DNA from 3 places in the Erwinia sp. E_sp_B01_1 genome. Region 1 is predicted to be linked to each of the others. Evidence: predicted binding sites of a transcription regulator. Region 1 holds the regulator's gene; each other region holds the start of a gene.
What was found. The regulator CRP, encoded in region 1, controls carbon source genes, mostly activating them, when cyclic AMP is high. The targets are predictions, from matches to a motif close to ATGTGANNNNNNTCACAT.
Positions count from the first base shown of each region.

Region 2: a site for CRP is predicted at 3,677-3,694, ahead of VRC33_RS15920 (YfcZ/YiiS family protein). Genes of this name have one in related genera too.
Region 3: a site for CRP is predicted at 5,695-5,712, ahead of udp (uridine phosphorylase). Genes of this name have one in related genera too.

Region 1 is NZ_CP142208.1:407,745-415,366, reverse strand. Features, by position in the region: gene tauA (taurine ABC transporter substrate-binding protein) at 1-268, opposite strand, end outside; gene VRC33_RS01825 (LysE family translocator) at 463-1,065, opposite strand; gene VRC33_RS01820 (hydrolase) at 1,151-2,143, shown strand; gene VRC33_RS01815 (YheU family protein) at 2,145-2,363, shown strand; gene VRC33_RS01810 (phosphoribulokinase) at 2,453-3,364, shown strand; gene VRC33_RS01805 (OsmC family protein) at 3,374-3,775, opposite strand; gene crp (cAMP-activated global transcriptional regulator CRP) at 4,084-4,716, shown strand; gene VRC33_RS01795 (YccS/YhfK family putative transporter) at 4,775-6,853, shown strand; gene VRC33_RS01790 (aspartate aminotransferase family protein) at 7,031-7,622, opposite strand, start outside.
Region 2 is NZ_CP142208.1:3,396,811-3,404,432, reverse strand. Features, by position in the region: gene VRC33_RS15940 (cytochrome c-type biogenesis protein) at 1-75, shown strand, start outside; gene ccmI (c-type cytochrome biogenesis protein CcmI) at 75-1,286, shown strand; gene mlaA (phospholipid-binding lipoprotein MlaA) at 1,320-2,081, shown strand; gene fadL (long-chain fatty acid transporter FadL) at 2,142-3,425, opposite strand; gene VRC33_RS15920 (YfcZ/YiiS family protein) at 3,802-4,098, shown strand; gene fadI (acetyl-CoA C-acyltransferase FadI) at 4,266-5,576, shown strand; gene fadJ (fatty acid oxidation complex subunit alpha FadJ) at 5,578-7,622, shown strand, end outside.
Region 3 is NZ_CP142208.1:4,528,350-4,535,971, reverse strand. Features, by position in the region: gene VRC33_RS21040 (carboxylate/amino acid/amine transporter) at 1-663, shown strand, start outside; gene VRC33_RS21035 (DUF1456 family protein) at 707-1,177, opposite strand; gene metR (HTH-type transcriptional regulator MetR) at 1,276-2,217, opposite strand; gene metE (5-methyltetrahydropteroyltriglutamate--homocysteine S-methyltransferase) at 2,353-4,623, shown strand; gene VRC33_RS21020 (dienelactone hydrolase family protein) at 4,719-5,546, opposite strand; gene udp (uridine phosphorylase) at 5,836-6,597, shown strand; gene rmuC (DNA recombination protein RmuC) at 6,786-7,622, shown strand, end outside.

The sequences.
Region 1 (7,622 bases):
GACTGGCGGCCACCGCCAGAGGACTGGATCCGATATTGCCAATCTGCACGTCCCCGGAAGCTAACGCGCGCACCACGCTGGCTCCACTGTCAAACTTGCGCCAGTCCACTTTCGCCCCGCTCTCTTTGGCGAAGGTATCATCAGCCTGAGCGATCTTGGCCGGCTCCGCAGAAGTTTGATAAGCGACGGTGACATCCACCGCTTGTGCGCTGAGTGCCGACAATGAAAGTGCCGCCGCAATAATTGTAAGAGTGAATTTTCCCGCCATAACCTGCCCCGGTAAGTGATCGTTATTGTCTGAATAACGCCTTTGTAACCGAGAGCAATCATCGCGATAAAGTAATTAAAAATTATCTTTTATAACCATTCATCCTTAGAACAATCACTGGAAACCAAAGCTTAAAAGCGGATTTAAGCCATAAAAAAACCACCGCGTGGCGATGGTTCTTTCAGAAAGCGTCTTCAGCGCCAAATCAACAGGACGCAGGCGGCAGTCAGGAGACCCATTGAGAGGTTAAAAACGGTCCAGGCGCGACGGCTCCGCAAAATGCGGCCAATCAGCGAACCGAAGCCCAGCCAGATCAGGCCTGAAACCACGTTAACCAGCGCCATACCGATGCTGATGGCCATGACGGAATGGCGATACTCATCCCCTGCCAGGCTGAAGCTGGCGACGGCACCCAGCGCCATTAGCCAGGCTTTGGGATTAATAAGCTGCAGCAACCCGCCCTGCCAGAACGGCATCGGTGCGGCAGGTGCGCTACTGGTTTCCAGTTTCTCATAGGTTGCCGTGGCTATTTTCCACGCCAGCCAGAGGAGATAGACACTGCCAGCTATTTTCAAAAAGAGATGCAGCGAAGGATAGAGCAGAATCAAGCCGCCAATCCCAAAGGCGACCATCAGCAGCATCACCTGCATACCGAGCATGATGCCGATCAACAGCCACAATGAGCGCAAAAAACCAAAATTGGCGCCGGAGGCGGTGAGTAACATATTATTAGGGCCTGGCGTAATGGCTGCGACCCATAAAAAGCCCAACATTGATAAAAATAAACTCAGTTCCATATGAAACGGGTGCTCCTCACCCCCTGACCAGAAACGAACTTGTCGAAGCTAGCAATGTGACAGGGATCCTACAAGCATTTTGAACATGAATTTTAATCACGGAACAGCCCTGCCTTTCAGGCCGCTGGCTGGCATGAGCAATGCCCATCTGCAAACGATTTTGCCACGGCTGATTCGCCGCCGGATTGAGCTGCAACCTCACTGGCAGCGCCTGACGCTTCCGGATACGGATTTTGTCGATCTGGCCTGGAGTGAAGATCCCGCTGGCGCTAAACATAAGCCCAGGGTTGTGCTCTTTCACGGGCTGGAGGGAAGCTTCCACAGTCCCTACGCGCACGGACTGCTGCAGGTCTGTAAAGCGCGGGGCTGGCTGGGCGTGGTGATGCATTTCCGTGGGTGCAGCGGCGAACCGAACCGGCTGCGGCGAATTTATCACTCCGGCGAAACCAGCGATGCCCGCTTCTTTCTTCAGTGGCTAAGGGAGGAATGGGGAGCGGTGCCTACCGCTGCTGTGGGTTTCTCTCTTGGGGGAAATATGCTGGCCTGTCTGATGGGTGAACAGGGGAATGCCTGCCTGCTTGATGCCGGAGTGGTGGTTTCTGCCCCACTGATGCTTGAACCCTGTAGCCTGAAGCTGGAACAGGGATTTTCCCGTTTCTACCAGCGCTATCTCCTCAGCCTGCTCAAGCAGAATGCCGAGCGTAAATTACTCGCCTGGCCCGGAACGCTGCCCATCGACCTTCCGCAGCTCCGGGCGTTGAAAAAACTGCGGGATTTTGATGACGTTATTACGGCCAGAGCGCACGGATTTCTGGATGCAACAGACTATTATCGCCGCTGTAGCGCGATGCCTTTACTGCCCGGCGTGGCAAAACCTTTGCTGATCATCCATGCTAAAGACGATCCCTTTATGACCAGCGAGGTCATACCCGCTGCCGGCCTGCTGCCTTCCAGCGTCACTTATCAGCTGACGGAGTATGGCGGCCACGTAGGATTTGTCGGCGGCACCCTGCGGAAACCGCAAATGTGGCTTGAGCAACGTATACCTCAATGGCTTTCAACCTGGCTGGACAACTAACGTGATTATTCCCTGGAAAGATTTAGACGCTGAAACTCTCGATAACCTGCTGGAAGCCTTTGTGCTGCGGGAGGGCACTGACTATGGCGAGCAGGAAAAGACCCTTGAACAAAAAGTTGCAGACGTTCGCCGCCTGCTAAACAGCGGCGAAGTAGTGCTGGTGTGGTCAGAACTGCATGAAACAGTAAATATTATGCCTCGTGGCCAGGTGACCGGTTAACAAGGCGGTTTAATGCACAGAGATGACACCTGTGCGTTAAACATGGTACCAATGCTGGATCGATGTGATTTTTTTCAGGGAGGTATGCCATGTCAGCCAAACATCCGGTCATCGCGGTGACCGGTTCCAGCGGAGCGGGAACCACTACCACCAGCCTGGCTTTCAGAAAAATTTTCCAGCAGCTGAATCTGCATGCTGCAGAAGTCGAAGGTGACAGCTTTCATCGCTACACCCGTCCTGAGATGGACATGGCCATCCGTAAGGCGCGCGATATGGGCCGGCATATCAGCTATTTCGGTCCCGAAGCCAATGACTTCGCGCTACTGGAACACACCTTTGCTGAATATGGCCGTAGCGGCAGCGGCAAATCGCGTAAATACCTTCACACTTATGATGAAGCTGTGCCGTGGAACCAGGTTCCGGGCACCTTTACGCCGTGGCAACCCCTGCCTGAACCTACCGACGTTTTGTTTTATGAAGGCCTGCACGGCGGTGTCGTGACGCCTACCGATAACGTTTCACAGCATGTTGACCTGCTGGTCGGCGTGGTCCCCATCGTTAACCTGGAGTGGATCCAGAAATTAGTGCGCGACACCAGTGAACGGGGGCACTCCCGCGAGGCGGTAATGGATTCGGTAGTGCGCTCTATGGAAGATTACATTAATTTCATCACCCCACAGTTCTCGCGCACACACATCAACTTCCAGCGCGTCCCCACTGTAGATACCTCTAACCCCTTCGCTGCGCGAGCCATTCCCTCGCTGGATGAGAGCTTTGTAGTGATCCACTTCCAGGCGCTGGAGGATATTGATTTCCCCTACCTGTTGTCGATGCTACAGGGGTCTTTTATCTCCCACATCAATACATTAGTGGTGCCGGGTGGAAAAATGGGGCTGGCGATGGAATTGATCATGGGGCCGCTGGTGAAACGGCTGATCCAGGGGAAAAAATTGAGTGATGCCCCGACAGTGCGGGGCAGCAGCAAAACGGTGATGCAGTGACTTATCCTGTTATTCAATCACTTCATAACTGTGGGTGATCTCCACGCCCTTTCCTAACATCAGCGCAACAGAGCAATATTTCTCAGCGGAGAGATCCACAGCACGCGCTACGGCCTTATCAGCCAGCGCTGCACCGCTGACAATAAAGTGCATATTGATATGGGTAAACAGGCGGGGTGCTTCCTCACGGCGCTCTGAAGTTAGCTTAACCTCGCAATCCCTGACGTTATGACGGCCCTTCTGCAGGATGGAAACCACATCTATTGCGCTGCATCCGCCCGCGGCCATCAGCACCATTTCCATCGGGCTTGGTGCCTTATCGCCTGAATTCCCATCCATCAACACCTGATGTCCCGATGAGGATTCTCCCAAAAACGTTAACCCTTCTACCCACTTTACCCGAGCCTGCATAACAAGTTCCTCTAATTCATTCAGTTAACCTCAGATTACGCTTTACCCTGAAAAACGGCAATGCGGCAGTTTTCGCACTATGCTGAAGCGAGACAACAGAAGACACCCATTGAAAGCTGTGCTACAAACAAAGCTGTAATATATTCGTCAGTACTCTACATGCATGACGAAACGGGACGACATAACGAGCCAGGCTTTTGACAGAGGCCCGAATAAATTTCCTGATGGGAAACGCTTGACTATTTCAACGCCTGGCAGGGAACTCTGCCCCTGTATTTAGGCACGATTACAACAGAGGATAACAGCGAATGGTTCTCGGCAAACCGCAAACAGACCCGACACTTGAATGGTTCCTGTCACATTGCCATATTCATAAGTATCCCTCCAAAAGCACGCTGATTCATCAGGGTGAAAAGGCGGAAACGCTCTACTACATCGTCAAAGGCGCAGTAGCGGTACTTATCAAGGATGAAGAAGGCAAAGAGATGATCCTCTCTTACCTCAATCAGGGTGACTTCATTGGCGAGCTTGGCCTGTTCGAAGAGGGTCAGGAACGCAGCGCGTGGGTACGTGCGAAGACAGCCTGTGAAGTGGCTGAGATCTCCTACAAAAAATTCCGTCAGCTGATTCAGGTTAACCCTGACATTCTGATGCGTCTCTCTTCACAGATGGCGCGTCGTCTGCAGGTGACTTCTGAGAAAGTGGGCAATTTAGCTTTCCTCGATGTGACAGGTCGCATCGCGCAAACCCTGCTGAACCTGGCGAAGCAACCCGACGCCATGACGCATCCGGACGGCATGCAGATCAAAATCACCCGCCAGGAAATTGGGCAGATCGTTGGCTGCTCACGTGAAACGGTAGGGCGTATTCTGAAAATGCTGGAAGATCAAAACCTGATCTCGGCACACGGTAAAACGATCGTTGTCTACGGCACTCGCTAATCGGCTCTGATCCACGGCGCAACAGTTACTGTTGCGCCGTTTTATTTGGTACGGAGTGATGTGGCGTCGAATCATTTATCACCCAGAAGTTAATTACGCACTGCGCCAGACGCTGGTGCTCTGTTTACCCGTGGCTACAGGATGGCTGCTGGGCGATTTGCAGAGAGGTTTACTCTTTTCCTTAGTGCCTGCCTGTTGCAATATTGCTGGTCTCGATACGCCTCATAAACGTTTTTTCAAACGCCTGATTGTCGGCGGAAGCCTGTTTGCCTTCAGCAGCTTCCTGATCCAGTACCTTGGCGGCCATGCCGTTCCCCTGCCGGTTATTCTCTTTACGATGGCGATGCTGCTGGGCATTACCGGGGAGCTAAGCCCGCTGCATGGGCGTTTGCTGCCAGGCTCGCTGATTGCTGCAATTTTTACGCTGAGTCTGGCCGGACGTATGCCCGTCTGGGAACCGCCGATGCTCTATATTTTGGGCACAATCTGGTACGGAGTCTTTAACTGGTTCTGGTTCTGGCTGTGGAAAGAGCAGCCGATGCGCGAAACTCTCAGCCTGCTCTACCGGGAGCTGGCGGGCTATTGCGAAGCCAAATATACCCTGCTGACCCGGCTTACCGATCCTGAAAAGGCCCTGCCTCCGCTGCTGATACGACAGCAGAAAGCTGTCGACCTGATCACCACCTGCTATCAGCAAATGCACATGCTGTCAGCTACCCGTTATAACCATCATAAACGGCTAACCCGGGCATTTCAGGTGGCGCTGGATTTGCAGGAACATATCTCAGTCAGTCTGCATCAGCCGGAGGAGGTGCAAAAACTGGTTGAGCAGAGCCATGCTGAAGCGGTCATTCGCTGGAATGCTCAGACTATAGCTGCCAGGCTGCGTGAACTGGCCGACGATATCCTCTATCACAAGCTGCCCAACCGTTTCACCATGGAAAAACAGTTGCAGGCGCTGGAGAAAATTTCGCGTCAGAATCCGGATAATCCGGTTGGGACCTTTTGCTATTACCATTTCAGCCGTATCGGACGGGTGTTGCGCACGCAGCGCCCTCTCTATCAGCGGGACTTAATGGCCGATCGGCAACGCCGGCTGCCTCTGCTGCCCGCCATCAAAAGCTATCTGTCGTTGAAATCCGCAGCCCTGCGAACCGCAGGCCGGTTCGCCGTGATGCTGACCTTTGCCAGCTCCCTGGCGCTGTTCTTTAATCTGCCAAAACCTTACTGGATCCTGATGACGGTGATGTTCGTCAGTCAGAATGGCTACAGTGCCACCCGGGTAAGGATCCAGCACCGTGCGCTTGGCACGCTTGCCGGGTTGGTTATTGCGGCTATAACCCTGCGACTTCAGGCACCGGAATCGATCGTCCTGCTGGTGATGCTGGCGATCACCCTGATCAGCTATCTGTTTATCCGTAAGTTCTACGGCTTTGCCATGATCGGTTTTACCGTCACCGCCGTTTACTCTTTACAGCTCCTCTCGCTGAATGGGGCAGATTTCCTGCTGCCCCGGTTGCTGGATACGTTGATGGGCTGTCTGATTGCCTTTGCCGGCATGGTCTGGTTATGGCCACAGTGGCAAAGCGGTCTGCTGCGACAGAATGCGCACGATGCGTTGGGCACTTATCAGGATGCGTTACAGCTTTTACTGGGGAATGAGCAGGATCCGGTGAAGCTGGCTTACCAGCGCATAAAAGTAAATCAGGCTCACAACGCGCTGTATAACTCGCTGAATCAGGCGATGCAGGAGCCGGGATTTGATCCCAGTTATCTTTCCGATATGAAACTCTGGGTAACGCACAGTCAGTTTATCGTTGAGCATATCAATGCCATGACCACGCTGGCGCGCGAGCACACCATGCTGACCTCTTCGCTGGCAGAGCGCTATTTGCAATCCTGCGAGGTGGCACTGCAACGCTGTCAGCAGCGACTGGAATATGATGGCCCCAGCTCTGAAGCTAACGTGCTGGATTCACAGGTGGAGTTTCATCAGGGGCCGGTCACCATTCTTGAAAGGCATGTGAAGCGTATTCTGGGGCATCTGAGCGTGATGCATACCATCTCCTCACTCGCCTGGAGTTCACGTCCGCACCACGGACGCTGGCTCTCACGCAAGTTAAGAAAATCGTCCTGACTGCTTATCCTGTGCTGCCTGTACGGTGAGATGAAAGAGGGCCTGACAGCCGGTCTGCAGGGGGCGGTACGAATGCAGGTGTGAGAGAGCGGCATGGCGTGGAAAGGGATCTGATGCAAAATTTGAGCTGATGGGAAATCCCCAGGGAGCTGAGCAGCTCAGCTCCCTGTCGGTCTGTTAAGCCAGCGCTTGTTCTACCGCTTTAGCAAAGCGGGCCATGCCCTCTTCAATATCAGTAGGTTCAATTACCAGCGAAGGGGCGAAACGGATCACATCCGTTCCGGCATTCAGAATCATCACTCCTTCCGCTGCGGCGGCATTCAGAATGTCCCGCGCTTTACCTGCATGTTGCGGCTTCAGTGCGGCACCAATCAGTAACCCTTTGCCACGAATATCGCTGAACAAATCCAGCTTCACATCGAGGGCCTTCAGTGCGGTGACAAACTGCTCACGGCGAGCTTCCACACCGCTCAGCACCTCTTCGGTGTTGATAATATCCAGCGCGGCTTCTGCTATGGCGCAGGCCAGCGGATTACCGCCATACGTGGTGCCATGAACGCCCGGCGACATAGTGGAAGCGATCTCGTTGGTAGTCAGCATCGCACTGACCGGGAAACCGCCGCCCAGCGCTTTAGCGGTGGTGAGGATATCCGGCTGCACGCCATAATGCTCATAAGCAAACAGCTTGCCGCTCCTGCCCATACCGCTCTGCACTTCATCCAGCACCAGCAGCGCCTGATGCTTATCACATAATTCGCGCAGCCCCTGC
Region 2 (7,622 bases), 1.8 Mb from region 1:
TCTCCTGATAATGAGATGGACGCAGAACAGCAACAGCGCCTGAATGCGCTTTTAAAGACTAACAGGAAGCAATAATGGCTGGATTCTGGTTAACCCTTCTGGGACTGCTGATTGCGTCAGTTGCGCTGCTGCTGATTGCCGGAGGCCGTAAACATCGCCCGGTGGCTATCGAGCGGGATGCACTGAATAAAGCTTTTTATCATCAGCGGCTGAAAGAGCTGGAAGAAGATGAAGAGCAGGGCGTCGTGGGCGAACGGCCAGAAATGGTCCGTGAACTGCAACAGACCCTGCTGCTTGATATCCCGAATGATGAGCAGATTGTCGAGCGCAGCGTCAGCCGCTGGGTGCTGCTGCCGGGCGTGCTGGTGCTGATCTTCGTCAGTCTGGGCTTTTATTTTAAAACCGGGGGCTTTGCGCAGGTGATGTCGTGGCAACAGGTGCAGAACGATCTGCCTGCACTGCGGGCCCAGGTAATGAACCCTGACGCCAAACCGCTAACGATGGAAGAGCTGGCCCGACTGGGACTGGGGATCCGCACCTCACTGCAACAGGATCCGCAAAACGTGAATGACTGGCTGATGCTGGGACGCATCGGTATGGTGCTGAACAATGCCACTACCGCTACGCAGGCATTCCAGCATGCGATGCAGCTGGCGCCAGAGAACCAGGAAGTCAAACTCAGCTATGCCGATGTGCTGACCCGCTCACCGGATCCGCAGGATAACCGTCAGGCCGGAGAAATGCTCAATGAGATGCTTAAAACGGATAGCAACAATTTGCGGATACTGAGCCTGTTGGCATTTAATGCTTTCAGCCAGCAACACTACCCTGAGGCGATAGCCAGCTGGCAAAAGATGTTACAATTGTTACCGGCTGACGATCAACGCAGGGTAATGATCCAGCGCAGTATTGAGCAGGCGAAAACGGAATCTGGTAAGCAAAACAGCCAGCTGGCGCTGTCAGTAACCCTGACGCCGGCCGCAGAAAAAATGTTACCGGCTGACGGAGTGTTGTATATTTCCGTGGCAGATGGTGTTTCTCCCGTCCCGGTGGCGGTGAAAAAAATGCCTTTAAGCCGTTTTCCTTTATCGCTGACGCTGGATGACAGCAATGCCATGATGCCGGAGCGTTTACTATCTGCTCAGCATCAGGTTCAGGTACGCGTGCGTATCTCGCGTGATGGCAGCGCCAATCCGCAGCCGGGCGACTGGTTCGGTAGCAGTGCCGTGACGCCCTTTACAGGTCACCAGCAACTGGCTGTTGAGATCGACCGGCAGCAGCCTTAAAAGCGGTATTCTATTGATAACAGGGAGAAAGATATGAGCTACCGCGTGACGGGCGTAGCGCTGGCCAGCGTGCTACTGTTGGGATGTGCAAGTTCCAAAACGGCGGACCAGCCTCAGCAAAGATCGGATCCGTTTGAAGGATTCAACCGGACCATGTTCAACTTCAACTACAATGTGTTGGATCCCTACGTGGTACGCCCTGCGGCGGTAGCCTGGCGTGATTACGTCCCCATGCCTGCCCGCACCGGACTCAGCAACTTTTTGGGTAACCTCAGTGAACCCTCAACGATGGTGAACTACTTTATTGAGGGCAAACCTTATAAAGCGATGATCCACTTCAACCGCTTCTTCCTGAACACCGTTCTGGGAATGGGGGGCTTCATTGATGTGGCCGGTATGGCTAACCCAAAACTTGCGAAAGAAGAGCCGCGTGGGTTTGGCAGCACCTTAGGCAATTATGGTGTGGGTTACGGACCCTACGTTGAAGTACCTGCCTATGGCAGCTTTACGCCGCGTGAGGATATTGGCGGGCTAGTGGATGATCTCTATGCGCCACTGAGCTGGCTGACCTGGTGGATGACTGCCGGCAAGTGGGTTGTGGAAGGGGTTGAAACACGAGCGCAGCTGCTGGACTCAGATGCGATCCTGCATAATTCACAGGATCCTTATGCCTTTATCAGAGCAGCCTATTTCCAGCGTCATGACTTCCTGGCCAGCGATGGCAAATTGATCCCGCAGGAAAACCCGAATGCGTCGGCGATCCAGGACGAGCTGAACGATATCGATGCAAACTAGTTTCTGCAGCCATAAAAAAGGCCTGTCATGCGACAGGCCTTTTTTGTTTCTGGCAGAGGATCAGAACTTATAGTTAAAGTTCGCGCCATACAGCCAGGCTTTACCGGTTGAGTTAAAGGTGTAATCACCTTCCTGAATGGTCACGTGCTGACCATGCATATAGGAAACACCTACGTCGACAGAGGCATCCTGGTTAAATGCATAGGAGGCACCGGCGCTCAGCCACAGACGATCCTGGTCCGGGATAGAGATGGAACGGTTTTCAGCTGGAACCGGGCTGTCATCAAAGGCGATACCGGTACGGAAAGTCCAGTTCTCATCATAGAAGTAGGAGGTTCCCAGCGCGATGCGGTAGGCATCTTTGAAGCTTTCATCTTTCTGGAACAGCGTCTGACCATTACTGCCCGTGGCTTTCAGCTCCTGGAACTGGCTCCAGCTGGTATAGGCCAGGCTGTAGTGGACAGCCCACTGCGGTGCCACTTTATGGTAGCCGGAGAGTTCCCACATTTCAGGCAGGTTCAGGGTCAGTGCACCCGGAATGGTGTTGCCATCGGTACCGTACGGCAGGCCAAGATTGGCTGCCTGATTAATCGGGTTAATATAGCCCGGTATGCTGCTCTTATAGTCGCCGTCAAAGTCGATTTTTACTTCAGAACGATAGGAGAGGCCGAAGCGGTTGTTCTCATCCACCTCGTACAGGATACCGGCGTTCCAGCCATAGCCCCACTCATCCCCTTTCAGGTGAGCAATCTGGGTATCTGCCGGCAGGCCCAGCGCCTGACCGGATTCACCCGCATAACGTTCAATTTTGGCACGGGCATAAACGGCATCAAACCCAACACCAAAACTGAAATGCTGATTAAGACGGTAGGCCGTACTTAAATTAAGGTTGAGGGTTTGCAGATCGGTTTTACCGGCATAAGGTCCAGCGGCATAGCTGTTATTAAACTCAGTAGCCAGACCATAATTTGAGGTTGCCGATGCGCCAAGCCACCACTGGTCGTTAATTGGCTGGACGTAATGAATATTGGGCACCCACTCAGCGGGCGCAATATTATTCGCATCCAGACTCTGGCCAGACGGACTGTCACCGCTGATATCCACGTCAGGGTCGATAAATACTGCACCAACAGAGAACATCGGGCGATCCATCAACGCCATAGTGGCAGGGTTGCGGCTGGCAGAAGCCGCCGTATCACCCATCGCACCTTCACCGGAATAGGCACGGCCCAGTCCGATAGAGGAAAATTCATTAAGCTGAAAGCCGGCCGCATAAACGTTCGAAGAGACAATCGCCACTGCAACAGCAAGTGCAGACTTCGCAAACAGGTTCTTATGGTTCATGACCACAACCTCATCTATCTGATTATTATTAAACTCTGTTACATAACGTAACCAGGGATCGCGGATATTAGGGACCGATCTACGGCTAACAAATCAGACCAGTGGCCCCAGTATAGGTCTGACCTGTGATGGTGTTGCAATATTGTTTTATAAATATTTCCGAATTGATCCACAAAAAGAGATCTGCTTAACAAAAACCTGTGGGTATCAAATCACCGCCCTGAGTCTGGCCTGTTTCAGATCAATTTTAACTGTGATTTTCATCACTTAATGGCCCTTTTTCGGTGAATTGACGGACAACGTTTTACGGTAAGCGTAGAGTAGTTGCCAGACATTTCACCTTCTTCCGCCTTCCACAGGCTAACCGGAGACCCCCATGACCCATGCCATTAAAAAATGCAGCGCCACTGAAACGGCCGCCTGCTGCTGTGTAGATGTTGGTACCATCATGGATAACACCGACTGTACCGCAAGCTGGAGCCAGCTGTATGAAACCCGCCAACAGGCAGAAGCGATGCTGGCGCAGCTCACCGAAAAAGCCCGTCAGGTTGAATCCGATCCCTGCGTGATTGATGCCCGCTACAGCGAACAGCCTGATGGCGTGCTGCTGGCAGCGGACTTCACCTTCAGCTGCCAGGCTGAAACGATGATTTTCCAGCTCGGCCTGCGTTAATCTTCCGTGCCGGACAATGAGTGGCAAATCACCGCTCATTGTTCCTTAAAGCGTGTGTGCTCTCGCAATTTTTCTTCAATTCCCGTGCAGATTCATCGAATCCGGTTAACCTTAGAGGTCTGACCTCTTTGGCAATGATGCCGCACAGGATTTTAAGGGTGACCAGAATGAGCACAGCGCTTCCCTTGCTGACGCGTCAGGGCGATCGCATCGCGATCGCTCACGGACTCCGCACACCTTTTGCCCGCCAGGCTACCGCGCTGCACGGCGTTCCGGCCATTGAGCTGGGACGAATGGTCGTCAGCGAACTGCTGGCACGCAGTGAATTGCCACCGGAAGCCATAGAGCAACTGATATTTGGTCAGGTGATACAAATGCCTGAAGCGCCGAATATCGCCCGTGAAATCGTGCTGGGCAGCGGCCTGAGTGTGCATACCGATGCCTATAGCGTCAGCCGGGCCTGTGCCACCAGTTTCCAGGCGGTGGCTAATCTGGCGGAGAGTCTGATGGCCGGAACGGTGCAGGCTGGCATTGCAGGTGGGGCTGACTCCTCCTCAGTTCTGCCGATTGGCGTCAGTAAAAAGCTCGGACGGGTGCTGGTCGATCTCAATAAAGCCAAAACCTTCTCGCAGAAAATGAAGCTGTTCAGCCAGCTTCGCCCGCGAGATTTGCTGCCTGTGCCTCCCGCCGTGGCAGAATATTCCACCGGCCTGCGGATGGGCGACACGGCAGAGCAAATGGCGAAAAGCCACGGTATCTCACGCCTGCAACAGGATGCTTTCGCGCATCGCTCCCATCAGCGTGCTGCCAGAGCCTGGGAATCCGGCAAGCTGACCGGAGAGGTGATGACCGCTTTTGTGCCTCCGTGGCGTAAAGCTTTTGAGCAGGACAACACTATCCGCCTGCAATCCACCCTGGAAGATTACGCCCGGCTTCGTCCGGCGTTCGATCGTAAGCATGGCACAGTAACCGCTGCTAACAGCACGCCTCTGACCGACGGAGCCGCCGCGGTGGTATTGATGACGGAATCGCGTGCCAGAGAGTTGGGGATCGTGCCGCTGGGCTACCTCAGGAGCTACGCCTTCACGGCCATTGATGTCTGGCAGGATATGCTGCTCGGCCCCTCTTATGCATCGCCGCTGGCGCTGGATCGGGCCGGGATTACCCTTAACGATCTGACGCTGATAGATATGCATGAAGCCTTTGCCTCGCAGACGCTGGCCAACCTCAAGATGTTTGCCAGTGAGCGTTTTGCCCGTGAGGTGCTGAACCGGCCCCATGCGCTGGGTGAGGTAAATGAAGAAAAATTCAACGTGCTGGGCGGCTCCATAGCCTACGGGCACCCTTTTGCCGCGACCGGGGCGAGGATGATCACCCAGACGCTCAATGAACTGCGACGCCGCGGCGGTGGGCTGGGCCTGGTTACCGCCTGCGCCGCAGGTGGTTTAGGGGCTGCAATGGTTCTGGAGGCGGAATAAGATGGAAAACACCACGGCTTTTACCCTGGCGATGAGGCTGGATAACGTTGGCGTCATAACTATTAATGTGCCTGGCGAGAAGATGAACACGCTGAAGGCGGAGTTTGCCGACCAGATTCGGGAGGTGATTGCCAAAGCACGAAGTCATCAGCGTCTTGCCGGGCTGGTGTTGATTTCAGGCAAACCGGACTCCTTTATAGCCGGAGCGGATATTTCGATGATTGCCGCCTGCAAAACGGCGGCGGAAGCGGAAGCCCTGGCGCTACAGGGACAAAAAGTCATGGCCGAAATCGCCTCGTTGTCAGTCCCGGTAGTGGCAGCCATTCACGGAGCCTGCCTCGGTGGTGGGCTTGAGCTGGCGTTAGCCTGCAATCAGCGGGTCTGCACGCTGGATGATAAAACCCGCCTGGGGCTGCCGGAAGTGCAGCTGGGCCTGCTGCCGGGGTCCGGTGGCACTCAACGTTTGCCGCGTCTGATTGGCGCCTCCCGCGCGCTGGATCTGATACTGACCGGTAAAACGCTGCGCGCGAAGCAGGCGCTGAAACTGGGCCTGGTGGAAGAAGCTGTTCCGGAAACAATTTTACTGGAAACGGCGGTAAAAATGGCGCTGAATGGCCGTAAGCCCCGCAAAACGCTGCCGCTGCGCGAGCGTCTGCTTAATGCCCCTGCCGGGCGGGCGCTGTTATTTGCCCTGGCTGCCCGGCAGACCCAGACTAAAACCCAGGGAAATTATCCCGCCACCCGCAAAATTCTCTCAGTTGTACGAACCGGCCTGCAGCAGGGCAGCAGCAGCGGTTATGCCGCTGAAGCAAAAGCGTTTGGTGAACTGGCAATGACGCCCCAGTCTGTCGCGCTGCGCAGCATTTTCTTTGCCACCACAGAGATGAAGAAAGACCGGGGGGCGAATGCTGATCCTCATGACATTAAATCCGTCGGTGTACTGGGGGGCGGTTTGATGGGCGGTGGCATCGCCTTTGTTACGGCCAGCCGCGGCGGGCTACCGGTGCGGATCAAAGACATCAAACCGGATGGCATCAACCATGCGATGAAATACAGCTGGGATCTGCTGAGTAAAAGCGTTAACCGGCGTCATATGCGTCCGGCTGAACGCCAACGTCAAATGGCGCTGATTGGCGGCGGCACCGACTATCAGGGTTTCCATCATCGTGAGGTGATTATTGAGGCCGTGTTTGAAGATCTGGTGCTGAAACAGAAGATGGTGGCCGAAGTTGAAGCCAACACTTCATCAGCCACTATTTTTGCCTCAAATACCTCCTCGCTGCCGATTGGCGATATTGCGGCTAACGCCCTGCGTCCGGAAAACGTTATCGGGCTGCACTATTTCAGTCCGGTCGACAAAATGCCCCTGGTGGAAGTGATCCCTCATGCGACCACCTCTGATGAAACTATCGCCACGGTAGTGGCACTGGCGAAGAAGCAGGGCAAAACACCGATTGTGGTGGCAGACCGTGCCGGATTCTTTGTAAACCGCATTCTGGCGCCCTATATAAATGAAGCGATGCGCTGCCTGCTGGAAGGCGAGCCCATTGAGCATATCGACCGGGCGCTGGTGAAATTCGGTTTTCCGGTCGGGCCGATTCAACTGCTGGATGAGGTGGGCATAGATGTGGGGACACATATTATGCCCGTGCTGGAGAAAGCCTGGGGGGAACGTTTCAAAGCGCCTGAGGAATTTGAAGCAGTACTGAATGACAACCGTAAAGGCCGCAAAAATGGCCGGGGGTTTTATCAGTATGGCCGGAAAAACTTCCTCAGCGGTAAAACCGTGGATAAGAGCCTCTACAAGCTTCTTAATCTGACGCCAAAAGCGCACCAGAGCGCAGAGTCGATTGCGGACCGTTGCGTCATGATGATGTTGAATGAAGCAGCCCGAACGCTGGATGAAGGCGTGATACGCTCGGCGAAAGAGGGCGATATTGGCGCAGTATTTGGCATAGGTTTTCCGCCATTTTTAGGCGGACCTTTCCGCTATATCGATCGCCTGGGCGCCATCACGGTGGTCAACACATTAGAGCGACTGAAGCA
Region 3 (7,622 bases), 680 kb from region 1:
GGCGCGCTACAGCTCGGTGTCATGTATCTCGTCAGCTTCCAGGCTTATCTCTACCTCAGCGTGTCGGAGTTCCTGCTGTTTACGGTGATGACCCCGCTCTATGTCACGCTGATCTACGACCTGCTGAAAGGCCGTGGCGTGCGGTGGAGCTATGCTCTCAGCGCCCTGCTGGCGGTAGGCGGTGCAGCCATTATCCGGTATGACAAAGTCAGCGATCACTTCTGGTTTGGCTTATTGCTGGTACAGATAGCCAACATCATTTTTGCCATTGGCATGGTGGGCTACAAAAGGCTGCAGGAAATCCGGCCCGTGCCGCAGCATACTGCCTTTTCCTGGTTCTATCTGGGTGCGGCGGCGATCGCCACGCTTGCCTGGTTCTTGTGGGGTAATCCGCAGAAACTTCCAACAACTTCGCTGCAGTGGGGCATATTGATCTGGCTGGGCGTAGCGGCATCCGGGCTGGGCTATTTCATGTGGAACTACGGCGCAACGCAGGTGGATGCAGGGACGCTGGGGATCATGAACAATATGCATGTGCCTGCCGGGCTGTTGGTGAATCTGGCCATCTGGCAGCAGCAGCCGCACTGGCCGAGTTTTATTATCGGTGCCGCAGTGATTCTGGCTTCGCTGTTAGTGCATAAGAAATGGATTGTCGGGAAATAGTGCTCAGATGAAAAGGGCCAGCGCAATGCTGGCCCTCTTTATATCAGGCTTTGGCAGGACGAATACGCTGCGTCAATCCCTTCAGGAAGTTACGCAGGATCTGGTCGCCACACTCACGGTAATTTTTGTGGCCCGGCTTACGGAAGATCGCGCCAATTTCAGACTGACCCACGGCAAAATCGGCCAGCTTAAGGATGTCGAGAATATCGGTGGTTTTCAGATCAAAGGCCACACGCAATTTCTTCATCATGATGTTGTTAGTCATTTTACGTTCAATGGAAGGGGCCGGTGCCTCTTCGCTCTTGCCACGGCGCTGGAAAATCAGGCCATTCAGGAAGTAGCCCATAATCACATCCGGACAGGCACGGAAGCCCTCTTCATCTTCTTTCTTCAAAAAGCTGTGCACTTCCGCTTCGGCGACTTCAGTCTCTGCCAGCGCCAGAATAGCCACAACCTGAGCATCGCTCAGATTCAGCATGTAGCGCACGCTGCGCAGCACGTCGTTATTAGTCATAAAACTCTCATCAGGGATCAAAGGCTGTTGGGCGCATTATAGAGAGAAATGACGACAGAAACAGGAAAACCCACCAGCGATTGAGGCTGGCGGGTAAATCAGAAGGGCGCCAGAGGAACAGGTAAAGGTGTCCCAGGCTGAGAAGCATCCCGCACCCGTGGCAGATGATCGCAGGCGTGCTGACGGGCCGATCGGATAAAGGCTTCGGTGACGGGCTGACGCTGCTCCCCATCGCGCACGGCGGCATACAACCGGCTCCAGAGGCCATCACCCAGCGTTTTAGTCACCACCAGGCCCTGATGTTCAAAGCTTTCCACCACCCAGTGCGGCAGTGCGGCGATGCCCATCCCGGCAGAAACCATCTGGATCAGCAGCAGCGTATTGTCGACGCTTTTCAGGGCAGGGCTGACGCCCGCTGGCTGCAAGAAGTGGCGCCAGATATCCAGACGTTGACGCTGCACCGGATAAATCATCAGCACTTCATGGGCCAGGTCTTCAGGTGAAATATGGTCAGCCTGCGCCAGTGGATGATCCGGAGCCAGCACCAGCCTCACTTCAAAATCAAACATCGGCGAATAAAACAGTCCGCTGCGCGGCAGGATATCGGAGGTCAGAACCAGATCCAGCTCCCCCTGTTGCAGTGCGGGTTGCGGGTCAAAAGTCACGCCGGATTTGAAATCCATCACCACCTGCGGCCAGCTCTGGCGAAAATTATTCAACGCCGGTGTCAGCCACTGGATGCAGCTGTGACATTCAATAGCGATCCGCAGCGTAGTCTGATGCGGTTCGTGGCAGGCCTGCAAAGCATGCTGGATCTGAGGCAGAACCTGCTCAGCCAGTTGAAGCAGAATTTCACCCTGCGGCGTAAAGCGCAGCGGCTGGCTTTTACGCACAAATAAACGAAAGCCCAGACGCTGTTCCAGGTCGCTGAACTGATGGGATAACGCCGACTGCGTTTGATGGAGTTGGGCGGCTGCGGCTGCCAGCGAACCCGTTGTTCGCAGCGCCTGCAGCGTCCGCAGGTGTTTGAGTTCGATCATGAGAGTCCTTCACATCGACAATGAACAATTTGCGCTTGTGGTGACTACAGTACCTGCGGATTATAGATGTGTAAACATCTGGACGTCTAAAAGCCTGATTGCAACGACAACGGGCAGCCACTGAGGAAAGAACTGATGACTATTCTGAACCATACTCTCGGATTCCCCCGCGTCGGTCTGCGTCGCGAATTGAAAAAAGCGCAGGAAAGCTACTGGGCTGGCAACAGCTCTCAGGAAGAGTTACTGGCCGTAGGCCGCGAACTGCGCGCCCGCCACTGGCAGCAGCAGAAACAGGCAGGCGTTGACGTGGTCCCGGTTGGTGACTTCGCCTGGTACGATCATGTTCTGACCACCAGCCTGTTATTAGGCAACGTGCCCGCCCGCCACCAAAATAAGGATGGCTCTGTTGACCTGGATACCTTATTCCGTCTTGGTCGTGGCCGCGCACCAACAGGTGAGCCAGCCGCCGCCGCCGAGATGACCAAATGGTTTAATACCAACTATCACTACATGGTGCCTGAATTCACCAAAGGCCAGCAGTTCAAACTCAGCTGGACCCAGATTCTGGAAGAAGTGGACGAAGCGCTGGCAGCAGGCCACAAAGTAAAACCTGTGCTGTTAGGCCCGGTAACTTACCTGTGGTTGGGCAAAGTTAAGGGTGAGCAGTTTAACCGTCTGAGCCTGTTGCAGGACATTCTGCCTGTCTACCAGCAGGTGCTGGCCGAGCTGGCGAAGCGCGATGTCGAATGGGTGCAAATTGATGAGCCCGCTCTGGTGCTGGAGCTGCCGCAGGAGTGGCTGAACGCGTTTAAACCCGCGTATGAAGCCCTGCAGGGGCAAACTAATTTGCTGCTGACCACCTATTTCGAAAGTGCTGGCACTAATATCGACACTATTCGTGAACTCCCGGTCCAGGGCCTGCATGTTGATCTGGTACATGGGAAAGATAATATCGCCGGGCTGAACGCCAAAATCCCTGCTGACTGGTTGCTCTCCGTTGGCGTGATCAATGGCCGTAACGTCTGGCGTGCTGACCTGAGCAGCTGGTTTGAACGTCTCCAGCCGCTGGTGAGTCAGCGTAAACAGTTGTGGATTGGCTCTTCCTGTTCACTGCTGCACAGTCCGATCGATCTGAGCACCGAAACGCGCCTGGATGAAGAGGTGAAAAGCTGGTTTGCCTTCGCGCTGCAAAAATGTGCCGAGCTGTCATTGCTGAGCAATGCGCTTAACAATAATGACCCACAGTCGCTGGAGGCCTGGAGTGCGCCAGTCCGTGCACGCCGTGATTCAAAACGTGTCCATAACGCGGCTGTTAGCCAGCGTCTGGCAGGCATCACGGCTAAAGAGAGCCAGCGTGACAACAGTTATGCTGTCCGTGCTGAAGCTCAGCGTAAGCGCTTCCAGCTACCTGCATGGCCAACCACGACTATCGGTTCCTTCCCGCAAACAACTGAAATCCGTGGCCTGCGCCTGGACTTTAAACAGGGGCGTCTGGATGGCAGCCATTATCGCACTGGTATCGCTGAACATATTAAACAGGCCATCGTAGAGCAGGAGCGTCTGGGCCTGGACGTGCTGGTCCACGGCGAAGCGGAACGTAACGATATGGTGGAATATTTCGGTGAAAACCTGGACGGGTTTGCCTTCACCCAGAATGGCTGGGTACAAAGCTATGGTTCACGCTGCGTTAAGCCCCCGGTGATTATTGGTGATATCAGCCGTCCTGAAGCGATCACCGTTGAGTGGGCGAAATACGCCCAGTCTCTGACCGAAAAACCGGTAAAAGGCATGCTGACCGGGCCGGTCACTATCCTGTGCTGGTCTTTCCCTCGCGAGGACGTTACCCGCGAAACCATCGCTAAACAGATTGCGCTGGCACTGCGTGATGAAGTGGAAGATCTGGAGAAAGCCGGTATCGGTATTATTCAGATTGATGAGCCAGCCCTGCGTGAAGGTCTGCCACTTCGCCAGTCCGACTGGGCTGCCTATCTGGAGTGGGCTGTTGATGCCTTCCGCCTGAATGCCGCTGTGGCGCAGGATGAGACCCAGATCCACACCCATATGTGTTACTGCGAATTTAACGACATCATGGATTCCATTGCGGCGCTGGATGCAGACGTCATCACCATTGAAACTTCACGGTCGGATATGGAGCTGCTGGAGTCATTTGAAGAGTTTGAATACCCGAATGACATTGGTCCGGGCGTCTACGACATTCACTCACCCAACGTCCCGAGCGTGGAGTGGATGGAAGAGCTGCTGTTGAAGGCGGCAAAACGTATTCCGGTCGAGCGTCTGTGGGTTAATCCGGATTGTGGTCTGAAAACACGTGGCTGGCCGGAAACCCGTCAGGCGCTGGCTAACATGGTGAAAGCCGCGCAGAATCTGCGTAAGGCCGAAGCCTGATTATCCTGCTGAGATGAAATGGGGGCGCATGGCGCCCCTTTTTTTATGAATTAATCAGGCAGGGAGGGGCACGTGAGCTTCAATGCTCAGCAGCGTTATTTCACGCCGTTCTGCTGAAACCATGAAAGCATCCGCTGCCAGCCATCTTTGGCTGACTCCTGGTGATAGCTGGGACGATAATCAGCGTTGAAAGCGTGTCCGGCATCGGGATAAACCACGATTTCGGATTTTGAATTTGCCGCGCGCAGCGCCTGGCGCATAGTTTCCACGCTCTCCTGGGGAATGCTGTCATCCTTTCCGCCATAAAGCCCTAATACCGGGGCAGTCAAATCTACAGCGACATCTACCGGCTGCTTCTGCTGTTTCAGGGTCTTTTCGCCTACCAGTTTGCCATACCAGGCTACGGCAGCTTTAAGCTGAGGGTTGTGTGCTGCATACAGCCAGGTGATGCGGCCTCCCCAGCAAAAACCGGTGATCCCCATGTTGCGCATATCGCCGCCATGACGGGAAGCCCAGTTAGCAACATGATCCAAATCGGCAAGCACCTGAGAGTCTGGCACGGTGCTGACTAACTCTTTAAAAAGCGTAGGGATGTCGTGGTATTCAGAAGGATCACCCTGACGGAAGTACAGCTCTGGTGCAATGGCCAGGTAACCTTCATTTGCCAGACGGCGGCAGATATCGCGGATATGCTCATGGACGCCGAAAATCTCCTGCACCACCAGAATCACCGGAAGCGGGCCACTGGCATGGCGTGGTTTGGCATGAAAAGCAGGCATATTTTCGCCCTGCGTCGGGATCGAGGTTTCACCTGACTGAATTTCAGCGCTGTCGGTAATGATTGTGGTTGATGCGGTAGGTGAGACCGCAGGAGTGAACCCATTATTGCTCATTTTTTGAGTTATATTTTCTTCGGTTTTCATTGTTCTCTCCATGTATGCATTAGCGTAATCAGCTAACTATAGCCAGGATTACGTTCAGGTCAGGGGACCGTTCAGCGCTCATCATTAACACTGCCGCTGCTCAGGCCACAGGGCAAGTTGTAGCAACGGCACAGAAAACAGTGTTTAAATGTGACTCATATCACTTCTTAAATGTTAACTGTTGCAACTTTCATTAATGAGAGTGATTCAATTCACATAAATTTCGGCGACTTTGCATTACTGTGAGCACCAATGATCTTATCCCCCTTTTCCGTTACAGGAGTTTGAAATGGCACACTCAGACGTTTTTCACTTGGGTTTAACAAAAGCGGATTTGCAGGGCGCAACCCTGGCGATTGTGCCGGGCGACCCTGAACGGGTGAAAAAAATTGCCGCCCTGATGGACAATCCTGTCCACCTGGCCTCGCACCGGGAATTCACTACCTGGCGCGCAGAAATTGAGGGAAAAACCGTTATCGTTTGTTCCACCGGTATTGGGGGTCCTTCAACGTCTATTGCTGTGGAAGAGCTCGCACAACTGGGCGTACGGACATTCCTGCGCGTTGGGACCACCGGCGCCATTCAACCTGACATCAACGTGGGTGATGTCCTGGTGACTACAGGATCGGTCCGTCTTGATGGTGCGAGCCTGCATTTTGCGCCGCTGGAGTTCCCAGCCGTGGCTGACTTTACCTGCACGACGGCACTGGTAGAAGCGGCTAAAGCAGCCGGTGCAACCACGCATATTGGCATCACCGCCTCGTCCGATACCTTCTATCCGGGTCAGGAACGTTATGACACCTTCTCAGGCCGTGTGGTCAAGCGTTACCAGGATTCTATGAAGGAATGGCAGCAAATGGGCGTGCTGAACTACGAGATGGAGTCCGCCACCCTGTTAACCATGTGTGCAAGCCAGGGGCTGCGTGCAGGTATGGTTGCTGGTGTAATTGTCAACCGTACCCAGCAGGAAATACCTGACGCTGAAACCATGAAAAGAACCGAAAGCGATGCCGTGCGCATCGTGGTGGACGCTGCCCGTCGTTTAATCTGATCGGCTTGATGCAGAGGGGAGTTCCCCTCTGTTTTTCTTCCTCCCCCCGAAAGTTGATATTCTTCGGTCCGCCTCCAGAATTTGCTACAAATCCCTTCATCACGGCCCAGCTTCCTGCTTTTTATCTGGACATTCATACAGTGCGCCTCTACCTTTTCCCGTAGATAAGTTCGTGCGGGAGAACAACGGTGGATGCAACAATCAGTTATGGCGTTTGTCTTGGCCTGGCTGGCCTGTTAGCGGGGTGGGTGATTGCCTGGTTTCGCGGGCAGCAGGTCTCTTCAAAACAGGAGACCGAACGGCAACTGCTGCTCCAGGCAGCCGAACAACTGCGCCAGGAACGGGACAGACTTCAGCTTCAGACAGAGAGCCAGCAAACAGCCCAGAGGCAAAATGAACTCGAACTGCGCCAGCTACATGGCACCTTGTCAGCGGCCCAGGAGAAGCTCCACCATCTTGACCACTGGCGCAACGAAACCGAACAGCTGACGCGCGAGTTACGGAATCAGTTGGAAATCAACAGCTCGCAGGAAGCGGAATTGCGTGAGGTGACTATTCGTCTTGAAGAGACGCGGATGGCGGCAGATGAGAAGCAGCGCCTGCTGGTCAACAGTGAACAGCGGCTGAATGCCCAGTTTGAAAATCTGGCTAACCGGATTTTTGAAAACAGTGGCCGCCGGGTCGACGAGCAGAATAAGCAGAGCCTTAACAGCCTGATTTCTCCTCTTCGCGAACAGCTTGAAGGGTTCCGCCGACAGGTGCAGGAAGGCTTTGGTCAGGAAGCCCGTGAACGGCACACGCTTTCCCACGAAATTCGCAATCTTCAGCAGCTTAATGCGCAAATGGCCCAGGAAGCGATCAACCTGACTAAAGCCCTGAAAGGCGATAATAAAACCCAGGGCAACTGGGGCGAAGTGGTGCTCAGCCGGGTGCTGGAGGCGTCCGGGCTGCGTGAGGGGCATGAGTATGAAACGCAGGTGAACATTCAGCTCGAACAAAGCGGGCGGATGCAACCTGATGTGATT